Thermocoleostomius sinensis A174: one gene and its partners. The protein of the gene in region 3 interacts with the protein of the main gene of each other region in a pairwise test. Links are inferred from orthologs where the notes say so. Each region holds a gene or a part of one and is shown on either strand. Other genes may lie near its edges. The genes, in order: OXH18_RS23185, mtgA, OXH18_RS10595 and OXH18_RS08140.

What was found.
Region 1: the proteins of OXH18_RS10595 (region 3) and OXH18_RS23185 interact in binary tests that used the Escherichia coli proteins (3 or more experiments, as listed by UniProt). The link is inferred for Thermocoleostomius sinensis A174 from one-to-one orthologs.
Region 2: the proteins of OXH18_RS10595 (region 3) and mtgA interact in binary tests that used the Escherichia coli proteins (3 or more experiments, as listed by UniProt). The link is inferred for Thermocoleostomius sinensis A174 from one-to-one orthologs.
Region 4: the proteins of OXH18_RS10595 (region 3) and OXH18_RS08140 interact in binary tests that used the Escherichia coli proteins (3 or more experiments, as listed by UniProt). The link is inferred for Thermocoleostomius sinensis A174 from one-to-one orthologs.

What each region holds. Positions count from the first base shown.
Region 1 is NZ_CP113797.1:5,343,963-5,346,905, reverse strand. The notes cover bases 7-2,938. They hold OXH18_RS23185 (FtsW/RodA/SpoVE family cell cycle protein), read right to left. Parts: upstream 2,092-2,938; coding sequence 922-2,091; downstream 7-921. Other genes in these bases: apcB (allophycocyanin subunit beta), read right to left, coding at 2,866-2,938; OXH18_RS23180 (phycobilisome linker polypeptide), read right to left, coding at 2,304-2,507; OXH18_RS23190 (hypothetical protein), read right to left, coding at 469-618; OXH18_RS23195 (hypothetical protein), read right to left, coding at 7-135. Also shown: more of OXH18_RS23195, read right to left, coding at 1-6; more of apcB, read right to left, coding at 2,939-2,943.
Region 2 is NZ_CP113797.1:716,836-719,601, forward strand. The notes cover bases 1-2,755. They hold mtgA (monofunctional biosynthetic peptidoglycan transglycosylase), read right to left. Parts: upstream 1,873-2,755; coding sequence 1,129-1,872; downstream 1-1,128. Other genes in these bases: OXH18_RS03045 (hypothetical protein), read right to left, coding at 1-637; OXH18_RS03050 (DUF2103 domain-containing protein), read right to left, coding at 753-1,046; OXH18_RS03065 (HHL1-like protein), read right to left, coding at 2,554-2,755. Also shown: more of OXH18_RS03065, read right to left, coding at 2,756-2,766. UniProt on the Escherichia coli protein: Peptidoglycan polymerase that catalyzes glycan chain elongation from lipid-linked precursors. May play a role in peptidoglycan assembly during cell division in collaboration with other cell division proteins.
Region 3 is NZ_CP113797.1:2,446,931-2,449,931, reverse strand. What follows is about bases 1-2,990. They hold OXH18_RS10595 (peptidoglycan D,D-transpeptidase FtsI family protein), read left to right. Parts: upstream 1-392; coding sequence 393-2,588; downstream 2,589-2,990. Other genes in these bases: OXH18_RS10590 (hypothetical protein), read right to left, coding at 2,775-2,990; OXH18_RS10600 (hypothetical protein), read left to right, coding at 1-303. Also shown: more of OXH18_RS10590, read right to left, coding at 2,991-3,001. UniProt on the Escherichia coli protein: Essential cell division protein that catalyzes cross-linking of the peptidoglycan cell wall at the division septum. Required for localization of FtsN.
Region 4 is NZ_CP113797.1:1,869,173-1,872,063, forward strand. Bases 11-2,890 are described here. They hold OXH18_RS08140 (transglycosylase domain-containing protein), read right to left. Parts: upstream 2,484-2,890; coding sequence 537-2,483; downstream 11-536. Other genes in these bases: OXH18_RS08135 (sigma-70 family RNA polymerase sigma factor), read right to left, coding at 11-433; tyrS (tyrosine--tRNA ligase), read left to right, coding at 2,622-2,890. Also shown: more of OXH18_RS08135, read right to left, coding at 1-10; more of tyrS, read left to right, coding at 2,891-2,891. UniProt on the Escherichia coli protein: Cell wall formation. Synthesis of cross-linked peptidoglycan from the lipid intermediates.

The DNA of each region.
Region 1 (2,943 bases), 2.9 Mb from region 3 along the record:
TAGATCTAGTTCCTCGATCAGATCCAGCGAGAGGGGCTGAGCCATCACTTCTAGCAGCATCTCGTATTGTCGCGTCAGAGAGGCAGCTTCGTAGGTGGCTTGCCACTGCTCAGGGTCAATCACAGTTGCGACCATAGTGAACGTCAGACAAAGACAACCGAGTCATTCTATGATGAATTTCGCTTAATTTATGTTGTCTGAATAGCCAGATTTGATGAAGTGAGGCAACCAGCTAAGTAGGAGGCGAATCCAATCGCTAGGAAGGCATCGCTGAATCGAGACCTGAATTGGACTGCCCCTCACCCTAGTCCGCTCCCGGAGGAAGCAGGAGTGGGGATGAGGGCAACTCCGACTTGAATGCAGCAAGGCCTTCTAGGAGTTCGACGACAATCGAGCGTGGCAAAAATACGAAGTTGAAGCGAGAACAGGGAACTGAAAGAGCCAACTGAAAGAGAAAAATCAGGGATATCAAAGTCGCGATCGTTCAATGGCAACTGGCTTTCCAGCGCGGCTAGCTGGCTCGGCAGTATCCAGAGCATGAATGAGGGCAATGACGGCCGCCACCATGACTAGCATTAGTACGCTGGTAAAAATCCGTTCATAAATGGACATTTCCATACCACCACCACGGTTTCATGCAGTTTTGTGTGCCTACAAGCTATTCAAGCGTCCAAAACCCAACAAATAGCAACCAACTATCCAGTTTTTGGATAGGCACATTAGGTGTCCTCACGTTCGAGCGAGGCAATTCCAGATTTGTAAAAGATTTTTCGCACAAATCAGGAAATTCCAGCCATCGCTAGATAGAGCAGCTACCAGTATCGGTCTTAACAGTCACCCAGTATGGCAGAGAGGGCAATTATATCTGCGCTCAGCAACGCCCCTTGGAGTTGGCATCAGCTAGCCATCCATCGATTGCAATCATACCTGTTTTGAGGTTGCTCGTCGCTCGTGTAAGGGTAGCACCGCTGCCCCACAGTTTTCACGAGCTACGCGAATCAGTAACGCAGCCGTGGCCAAGCTAGCCATCATTGAGTTGCCGCCATAGCTGATTAAGGGAAATGGCAACCCCGTGGTTGGCAAAGCCCCCGTCGCAACGCCAATATTCAATAGTGATTGCCCCACCATTAAGATGGTGGCTCCTACAGCAATCAATTGATGAATCCGGTTTTTAGTTTTGATGGCAACTCGAAGTGCGATCGTGCCGTAAGCCGCCAACATCAACAGCAGCAGCACCGATCCCACAAAACCAAACTCTTCGGCAAACACAGCAAAAATAAAATCAGTGTATTGAATCGGCAGATAGAACAACTTTTGATGGGAAAGCCCAAACCCAGTTCCCCAAAATCCACCCGAACCGATCGCCAGTAAACTTTGAATCAGTTGGTAGCCATCTTGTCTCGGATCGGCCCAGGGATTGAGAAACGAAATCAATCGTCGTCGTTGATAGGTTTTGATACTAACACTAATGATTGCCGCCAACAGCCCTGATGTGGCTGCGCTCGCAAGGTAGCTATAGGGAAGCCCGGCTGCCATTGCCATCAGCCAAAGCATCATGCCGCACAGCGCGGCGGTACTGAGATTGGGTTGAAACAAAATTCCCACCAACACCAAAACAAAGATTCCCAGCCAACTGAGGCGTGTAGACCAGGTTAGCTGTTCCCATCGTCCAAAAATGCGGGCCCCTTGCAAGACCAAAAACGGTTTGATCAGTTCTGACGCTTGCAAATTCATAGGTCCAATGAATAGCCAGCGCGTTGCACCATTGACATTGACGCCCATCACCAGCGTCAGCATGAGTAACCCCAACATGATCAGCACCAGCCAACTAGCCAGTCCTAACACATATCTCAAGGGGGAGTGAACGAGAATACTAAATCCAATCAGCGCCAAGCAAATCCAGAGAATTTGTACCTTAAAAAAATAGAGACCGTCGTCTAAGGTCGCTTCAGCAATGGCATAGGACGCAGAAAACATGATCACTAGCCCAATAAAGAGCCACAGGAAGGTCATCCAGTGCAGCAGCCGCGCTTCGAGACCCCATTCGTTGGTAGAGGGCGTGAAAAATGTAATGAACTTGCAAAGATTCACAATCGGTTAGCGTAAAAATGCAGAAGGCAGAAACAGTCTACTAACGGTAACGCAAGTCAGCCCAATTGGTTCAACACTTCCATGGAAGCTGCCATAAAAAAAGAGGTCTAATCAGACCTCAGCGCATACAACCGATCGCGACCTGTCTATGATCATGAGCGAAGACAATCAGCCGTCGAGCGGTCAACAAGATACGTCGATAGTGGCGCGCTCTAGCCCAAACCAGCGTTGGTACCAGGTTTGCCCGTTGCCAATTCCACTTTGACAATTTTGCCACCCATTTTTTGAATTCGTTGTTGCTCTTTAAACCAGTTGTCGTAGGGAACCAACTTGGTAAAGTAGGTGTTTTGCAATTCGCGCTGAGTCCGAATTCTAGTTTGGCTGGGAACGCAGGCTGTGACTTTGAACATCCGCATGGATATCTCTCCTAATGTCAGATCAGACTGAAAATTTTTGTTGAATGTAGACCTTTGTAATTTTGGATCTCAGATCACCGACTTTAGACGGTCCTCAAGCTGTGCAGTGACTCGATCGCACCTGTCCAAACTCTAAAAATCCAAAACCGCGATGATATTTGGTTAATTACTTCAAGGCTGGGAGTCTAGAGTCAATCTTAGATCGCTATAGCAAACTCCTCCGAGTTGCCATCAACCATCTAACACTCACCCCAAACTTCCCAGTCCTCCAGTTTCTAGTCTTCAATTTTTAGCTTCAAGTCTCTAAATTGCTGAGCAATTTGATCCTCAAAACTCAAAACTCAAAACTAACTATTCATTAGCTCAGACCAGAGCAGATGTAGTCGAGGTAAACACCCATTTCCTTACCGGCATCAGCACCAACCAAGCTAGCGGT
Region 2 (2,766 bases), 1.7 Mb from region 3 along the record:
GTCCTTGGATCGTTGGTTGCCAATTGTCATGGTTTTGGCTCATAAATCGCTGCATACACTCAATAATTTGGCTGATAGTGGCTGAGGACGGCTGAGTTGGTAGTTTGGTTAGCTTCACTTGAATACGAAATAAAACGCGCTTCAATCCTTTGGGAGAATTGGACGGATCATATTCCACATCAAAAATTTCATCCACCTGTCGGCCAGTGCTAGCAATCCCCAGCAAACCCTGTTCCGCTTGGTTAGGACGTAGGGCGATCGAAATTTTTTCTTTGACCTTGATTTTAATTTGATTCATGATGATGAAGTGGAATTGTTCTTCTTCCATTCTCATCTTTAAGTAATCTAGATTAAACTCCCGCGAGTGAATCAAATCTGGATTTTTTTCCATCTTACTGATGGTATTTAGCGCAAATTTCAGCTTTTTTTGAAGTTCTCGGTTCTTAAATTCTTCAAATCGTTTTTGCTTCTCTAACTTAGCCGTTGACACTTTGGTATATACGGCCAAACCGAGCAGCAGTAATAGCAGCAGCCCTGATGTAATTGTCCAAGGATTTTGCAATGGAGAGGCTCCGGATTGAGCTTGGGTTCCTGTCTGAGCCAACCGGGGTTCTACGAAAACGATGAGGTTTGACATGGTTGAGCCTGTCAAAGACTTGAAAAATGACTGCTACTCTAGAATTCCCTGTAATTGTTTGGGAATAGCAGCATTCGCGAAAGAAGGAAGACATCAAAGCTCAACTAGGGTATTCCTACTGCATCATGGCCTGATCGATCGCCTTTTCTAAGGCTTCTTTGCTAAGAGTGGTGAGCACAAAAACTTCTTGCACAGATTTACCTTTGCGGGCAATCACCTTGAAGCCACCCCGAATAGGAACCGATACCTTAAGCTGCAAAGCTGGATGTTTCGATCGAGCAGGGCCAATCACCGCTGGAGTAATGGTAGAAATTCCCTCTACTTCAGTTAATCGTTCTAAGACAGCAATTAACCCAGCAATATGTGTTGAGTGGTTCCAAACAAGGCGACCTTTAGGTGACTGGGCCATGACAGTAAAAAAGAGTGAGAAGAGATACTCTTATTCTGTCTAGAAAATACCCGTCGTAATAGAGCAAATTTAACCAGAGCATTTATCCCTCCTCTGGCACCTGTTCAAGTGTTTGCAAATAATCCAACCCACCCAATTGTTCCATCTGTTGCAAAATCCAGCGTTGGCGCTGCACCACTGCTGAAGAAGGTGGATTCACTTGATAAACCGATGGGGCAGGTAACACAGCCGCCAAAGCCGCCGCTGCTTCGGGAGTGAGGTCACTCGCAGACCTACCATAAAATTGCTGGCTGGCCGCTTCAACTCCAAATACGGCTGGGCCAAACTGGGCAATGTTTAGATAAATCTCTAGAATGCGTTGCTTTGACCATAGCCACTCGATCAATACGGTAAACCAGGCTTCCAACCCTTTGCGAATTAAGCTGCGCCCTGACCAAAGATACAAATTTTTAGCGACTTGTTGAGTAATGGTGCTGGCTCCGCGTAATTCTTCTCCTCGTTGATAGTCTTCAACAGCCCGTTCCAATTCGGTTAGATCAAAGCCGCGATGAGTAGGAAATCGCTGATCTTCAGAGGCGATCGCCGCTAGAGGCATATAGGGCGAGATATTTGGATAGGGCTGCCAGATGTAGGCGTAAGGCTGCCTTGCTTCTGTAGCAAAATAGGTTTGCAGCATAAAACTACTGGTAGGAGGTGGCACCCAACGCCACGGGAGAACCAACAACAGCGACAACCCAGTCGCAGCAATTGCCAATGTGACAACAGCCCTGAGCAGTAGACAGAAAAGAGACGGGCGGCGCGATCGACGTTTATATCTTCTAACCAATGTCTCTATCCAAGATCAGCGACTCACGTAAGTATGACGAACTATTATAGTGCTTCTATTGTGCTTCGCGCCGATCGGTGTCAAAGGACACAACCTAACATTCGACTTGCCGACCTGTCTGCTTTGCTGGGTGCGTAGCCGAATGACATCGATCGCATACAAAGTAGCAAGAATGGTTAATAAATACAACGTAAATTCTTCAGCAGCGTTGCGCTGGATAGCTAGTCGGTTGGGTTTTGAATCCGTTGTTCAATGTCTTCTAGTGTTTGAATCACTAAACGTTTTGCCTGAAGTCGCCAACCCCACTGTTGCAGTTTAATAGCTGCATAGCCTGCTGCCGCTGTAATGACGAAATCTAATGGCTGAAACAGAGCAATTCCCAAAAGCAAGCTGAGTCCTGCAACACCCCAAAACGGCAGCGCTACTGTTTGTCGCTGGTTTTCGACTAATTGGCTCAAAGCATCTGTGGGCATTTCGGATTGCTGTAGCTTTGATCTGCCGTTGCTCTGTGAGTGGCACTGATAGACCAATTTTTTGTCGAAGCTTTTCAATCTTGCGGGCGTCAGTACTGTATTGTGTTAACTCATCCTCTGCCATGAGGATCAAGCGTTCCAGTTGTCCCATTTAGTTTTACTGAAAAAATTTTGTTGCACTAAATCACGGCTTCTAGCGGGCAATCGCTCAGGATGGTCGATTAAATACCGATTGCACTCGAGTACTAATTTGAGCCACAAGCCCTTGAATACCGTTAGGGCTGGCGCTAGGGGGAACGGCTAGTTGAATGGGTTCATCTTTATATTCCTTTAGCCGATAGCCATACTCCAACTGCTGCTGGTGCTTGCGCAATACCGGATAGAGGCGAACGGCTCCTTGCACTAGCTCATCTTGGCTACC
Region 3 (3,001 bases):
ACAACATTTTTGCTCATCATGTCTGTGCTGACAGTCTATGGTTGGACGGTGTATGTGCAGCAGCGCTGGGGGCAGGAATACAGTAAGTTTGAAACTTTAAAAAAGCAGGAACGACAGTTAATTTCAGGAAATGAAGCCTTAAAAAACCAGATGGCCCAGCAAGCAGAGTCACCTAATAGTGGTCTGATGGTTCCTGATCCCAATCACACTATTTTTCTAATGCCAGCACCGGAACGCCCCCTCGTTCAAGCACGACGGCGATCGACGCATCAAACAACGCCAGCCAAGCCCCTAGGATATTGATTTGTGTAACTGATTCGTGTGACCGATTCGTGTAACTGATCTATGCTTCCATATGTCCCTCCACTGTGATTTTTGTTTGAGGCTGGTTCATGGCTATTTCCTTCTCGTTTCTTCAATCTCTGCGACAGCAATGGACAAGCCGAAACACGCGATCTCAGTTATCTAGGGGACGCTCATCTCATTCGTCTGCTCGGCGATCGGCCACGGAGCGATCGTCTGTCCACCCATCCCCCTCTAAACTGCGTTCACCCCTAAAAGAAAGTCAACCCTCTCTAAGCCGCCGACCCAGTAGGAGTTCGCAATTAGCTTCTACTCCCCCATCTCGATTACAGCAAGTAGCCAAACGGCTTTTCGTTGATAGCCAACAACATCGGCTGGGACAGTTGCCCCGGACGCAACACCCGCTAGTGCAGCTACCTAATCGATCGCAGCGCCCACGGGCTAAGGCTCCACGGGCATCCCAGCTTCGGTTTCGGATGATTCTGGTATGGAGTATATTGCTGGTGGCCATGCTGCTGCTGTTGCTGAATTTGTTCCGAATTCAGGTCTTACAAGCTAGTACGTTGAAAGAGCTAGCCAAAGCCCAGCAGATGATTTACCTAAATCCGCTGGTTCCTCGCCGGCCGATTGTCGATCGCACGGGAACCGTTTTGGCAATGGATCAACCAGTCTATACACTGTATGCCCATCCAATCTTGTTTCAAAAACCAGTCTATGAAATTGCCAGCATCCTGACACCCATTCTCAATCATCGACCAGAAGAATTGATGGAGAAACTAGAACAAGGTGAAAGCGGTATTCGCCTTCAGGATGGATTGCCCGAAGATATCAGTCGTCAAATTACTAATCTGCAACTAGACGGGCTGGAATTGGTGCCAGAACAGCAACGGTTATATCCACAGCAAGATCTGTTTGCCGATGTGGTGGGCTACGTCAATGTCGATCGTCACGGACAATCAGGTGTTGAATATAGCTTTGAAGAGCAGTTGCGGCACTCTATTGAAGGCATGGCTCTGACCCGATCGGGCGACGGATCAATTATTCCGATCGAATTGCCGCGCAACTTCCTAGAGCAACAACAAGATGATCTTCAGCTACAGCTTACGGTTGATAGTCGTCTCCAGCGTTCTGCTCGGTTAGCTCTGAAACAACAGCTAGCAAAATACAGCGCCAAACGGGGAGCGGTGCTGGCGATGAATGTGCATAACGGAGCCATTCTGGCCATGGTGTCAGAACCGTCCTACGATCCTAATAAGTACTATGAAGCCAATTTAGAGCAACTGCGCAACTGGGTATTGAGCGATCTCTATGAACCTGGTTCTACGTTTAAGCCCATCAATGTCGCTATTGCACTGCAATCGGGTGCGGTTCGTCCCGATGACACGTTTTATGACGAAGGGGCGATCGAAGTGGGCGGCTGGCCAATTCAAAACTCCGACTTTGAGGAAAATGGCGGACGCGGTCAATTGTCGGTCAGTGAAATTGTGCAATATTCCAGCAACGTTGGTATGGTGCGGATGATGCAAATGCTGGAACCAGGGGTCTACTATGGCTGGCTGGAACGACTATTGTTAGAGCAACCAACTGGAATTGATTTGCCGTCTGAAGCAGGGGGACAACTCAAAAGCTATCAGCAGTTCACCAGTGCTTCGATCGAACCTGCTACGACTGCTTTTGGACAAGGATTCTCATTGACGCCGATTAAGCTGCTGCAATTACACAGCATGTTGGCAAATGGCGGCAAAATGGTGACCCCGCATGTTGTCCAAGGGTTAATCAAAACAGATGGTGAAATTAGTTGGCAATTAGAGCGGCCACAACCTCGGCCAATCTTTTCGCCTGAAGTTGCGAAAACTGTTCTGTTAATGATGGAAGATGCAGTACTAGAAGGAACTGGGCAACTCGCAGCAATTCCGGGCTATCGCGTCGCTGGCAAAACAGGAACAGCCCAAAAAGCTGGGATTGATGGAGGCTACACTAGTGCTAGAATCACCAGCTTTATCAGTCTTTTCCCCGTTGATGATCCCCAATATGCCATTTTAGCGGTAGTGGATGAACCGCAAGGCGAAGATGCGTATGGATCAACCGTAGCAGCGCCGATCGTGCGAACGGTGATTGAATCCTTGATTAACATCGATCGCATTCCCTCCAGCAAGGTGGATAATTCAGAAGATGCATCTGAGGAATGGACTGAGGAATGGTCAGACGATCGACAGAATGTCCCAGGAAATTATGTTGAGGAAGATATGGGTGATGGGTATGTAGATGAGGCAATTAGGGACTAGGGAGTGGGGAGTGGTTTCTCGTAAAGATTCTGTAAATCTCGCAAAGTTTACACGCTTGCAAAGACACAGTAAAGAATTAGCGTTGCATGATGGAAACGGCTAGAGGGTTTCCATTCACACAACGCCTAAAGCTATTGAGTTTTGATCAGTCTTGAACTGAGCGGTTACGCACTAATCTAATACGCACTAATCCAAGGAGTCAGCCTTTTTATGGCGAGCGTTGGTGACAATCAATTCAAACTCCCACCCTGGTAACTTTTGCACAGATTCGCTAATTCGACGCAGATCTTCTGAGCCGTTCAGCGTTAAGTTTTCGCGAGTTCGTACTTCAGCCGCAATTACTTTACTGTCGCTGACGGCTAACAAATCAAGCGAACAATGGGCCAACGACGGGGGAAGCTGCTCTGGTGACG
Region 4 (2,891 bases), 580 kb from region 3 along the record:
AGGAAAAATGGCGCTTAGCATCAAACCCCTGCAATACTTTGTCGAGTTGTGCGATCGTGGTTTGAAAACAGTCAGAGATTGTATCAGGCGATCGCTCTAAATAGGCGGTTGCTTTGTGGGCAACCCAATAGCAAACCTCTTGCACATAGGCAGCCAAATGATCACGGGCCAGGCGATCGGTTTGGGTTTGCCAGGCTTTGTGCCAGTACACTCCCCAGAAAGCATCGGACGTAGGAGGCGAGGCTGATTCAGTCAAACAGCGTTCCATTCGACGCCGCAACCTTGCATCAGCGACCCATCCCTGAACGCGATCGGCATCAAAAGCTAGAAAGGTGGAAAATAACTCAACCAAACCTTGGCGGGGGCGCATACCGCAATGGGAAGTAGACACAGCAACATTCAACTGTAACACCAGTTTAAAAGGCAGAGACAAAGGCTTTATTACCTTGTCCATCCTGTTCAGGTTTTTACGGTGTTGGCCTTCGGTCAGTTGGGTTTCTAGTTACTCTTCTACCCATGCACTTACCCATGCACGTCTATGGACGCACAAAATTCGCCGCTGGCTTAAAGTTTTCCACCGGAACGCCTTGTAGGGCTTGCAACATAAAGTTACGCCAAATCGGAGCCACGTAAGTTCCACCCGTCGCACCAATGCCCAGTGGGCCATAGTCATCGCGTCCAATCCATACGGCAACGGAAAGCTGTGGCACATATCCTACAAACCAAATATCGCGCTCCGAGGAGGTCGTTCCTGTTTTGCCAGCCGCTGGACGATCGATGCGGGCAGCGGTGGCTGTACCACTAGTAATGACCGATTGCAGCACATCGTTAAGGGTGGCTGCTGCCCATGGATCAAGCACCAGTTGAGGATTGGGCGTGTTGTCGAGTAATACATTGCCCTGGGAGTCTAACACTTGCACAATCGTAGTGGTATCTGAATGCCAGCCATTGTTGGCAAAGGTGGCATAGGCTCCGGCCATTTCCAAGGGCGTCAGATCGACGGCTCCCAACGGGAGTGAGGTGACTGGTTCCATCGGACTCTTGATTCCCAGCGTGCGGCAAACTTCAATCACTCGGTTAATGCTGACTTCTTGTCCCAAGCGAATAGCTGGAATGTTGCGCGACACGGCTAAAGCTTGCCGAATCGACATAGCCCCACCAAAGCTGCCGTCATAGTTTTGCGGTGTGTAGTAGCCATCGCCATCGGGATAACTGACTGGCGTGTCCATAATGGTGGTGTTGGCGTCATACTTGCCCGTAGCAAAAGCGGTGTAGTACACAAAGGGTTTAAAGGCTGATCCGGGCTGTCGGAGGGCTTGTATCGCGCGATTATATTGGCTTTGCTCATAATCCACCCCGCCCACCATCGCCTTGACAAAGTGGGTGCGCGGATCGACAGCAACCAGGGAAATTTGATCGGCATACACCCCTTGATACTGCACCGAGGCCAACCCGTCACGGGCTACGGTTTCGGCCAAGCGCTGCATGTTGAGGTCGATCGTGGTTTGTACCCGCATTCCGCCCTTCAACACCGCATCCTGTCCAAACCGCTCGGTCAATTCTTGCACCACCGCATCGGTAACGTAAGGAACTTGGCTGCCGCTGAAGGAGGTAATTTGTCCTAACAGAATTGGTTGTCCCTTGGCGATCGTTTCATCTTCAGCCGAAATCCAACCGAGCCGCTGCATTCGATCGAGCACGATCGCTTGGCGTTGCTTAGCCGTTTGGTAATTAACAAAGGGGCTATATTCTTCTGGAGCTTGAATCAAACCCGCCATCATCGCCGCTTCGGCCAGGGTTAAATCGGACGCGGGTTTATTGAAATAGCTCCTCGCCGCTGTTTCGACGCCATAGTTATTGTGTCCCCAGTACACCTGATTCAGGTACATTTCCAAAATCTGATCTTTGGAGAACACCTGCTCTAGGCGCAACGCCAACACCGCCTCTGCCAACTTGCGACTCACCGATCGCTCGGGCGAGAGAAACAAATTCTTGACCAACTGCATCGTGACGGTCGAACCCCCTTCCACCGTCTCACCTTCTTTGAGATTAGCCAGAAATGCTCGTGCCACGCTGGAAGGATTAATGCCGTGATGAGAGAAAAAGTAACTGTCTTCGATCGCCAGCACTGCTCGCTTTAAGTCCGGCGAAATTTCATCGAGATCCACGACCTCACGGTTGGCCTCATCGTGAATGCTCGAGAGTAGTGTGCCGTTGGCATCATAGATATAACTGGTTTCAGACGGGATATAATTTCGCAGCAAGCGCACATCCGGCAAATTACGGAAACTCAGCGCCAACCCAACCAGCCCCCCGGCCACCACAGAACTGGTCAACATTGTCAGGGTCAACAGCGTGCCGGCTGTTGCTTGAGCAACACCCACACAATAGTTCATGACCGAATTGGCAGACTTGCCCTTTCCAGGTTGCCGCGACGGCGTAGACGGATTGATCTGGTTTGATCTGACAGGATTAGATGACACAGCCGTGTTACTTCCTCAAGCGTGTTGCAATTATAGTAGGTTGGTTGCTGGGTGGAAAACCACACCAGAATTGTTGTATGTAAATGTTGTATCTAATTGGCAGTGAGTGTAACGAATTTAGTGAACAATGTGCCAAGTATGGCTTCTGATTCCATTCAAACTGTAACGCAATCTCTTTCGTGGCTCTATAGAGGAACAAGCGAAATCTTTCCAAATCAGCCAAATTCTGCCGATCCGAACGAAAATTTGGCGGCTCGGATTGAGAAGACCGATCGTCCCTTGCGGATTAAGTTTGGCATTGACCCTACCGGAGCCGAAATTCACCTGGGGCATAGTATTGTCATTCGCAAACTGCGAGCGTTTCAAGACGCTGGACATAAGGCGATTCTCCTAATCGGTGACTTTACG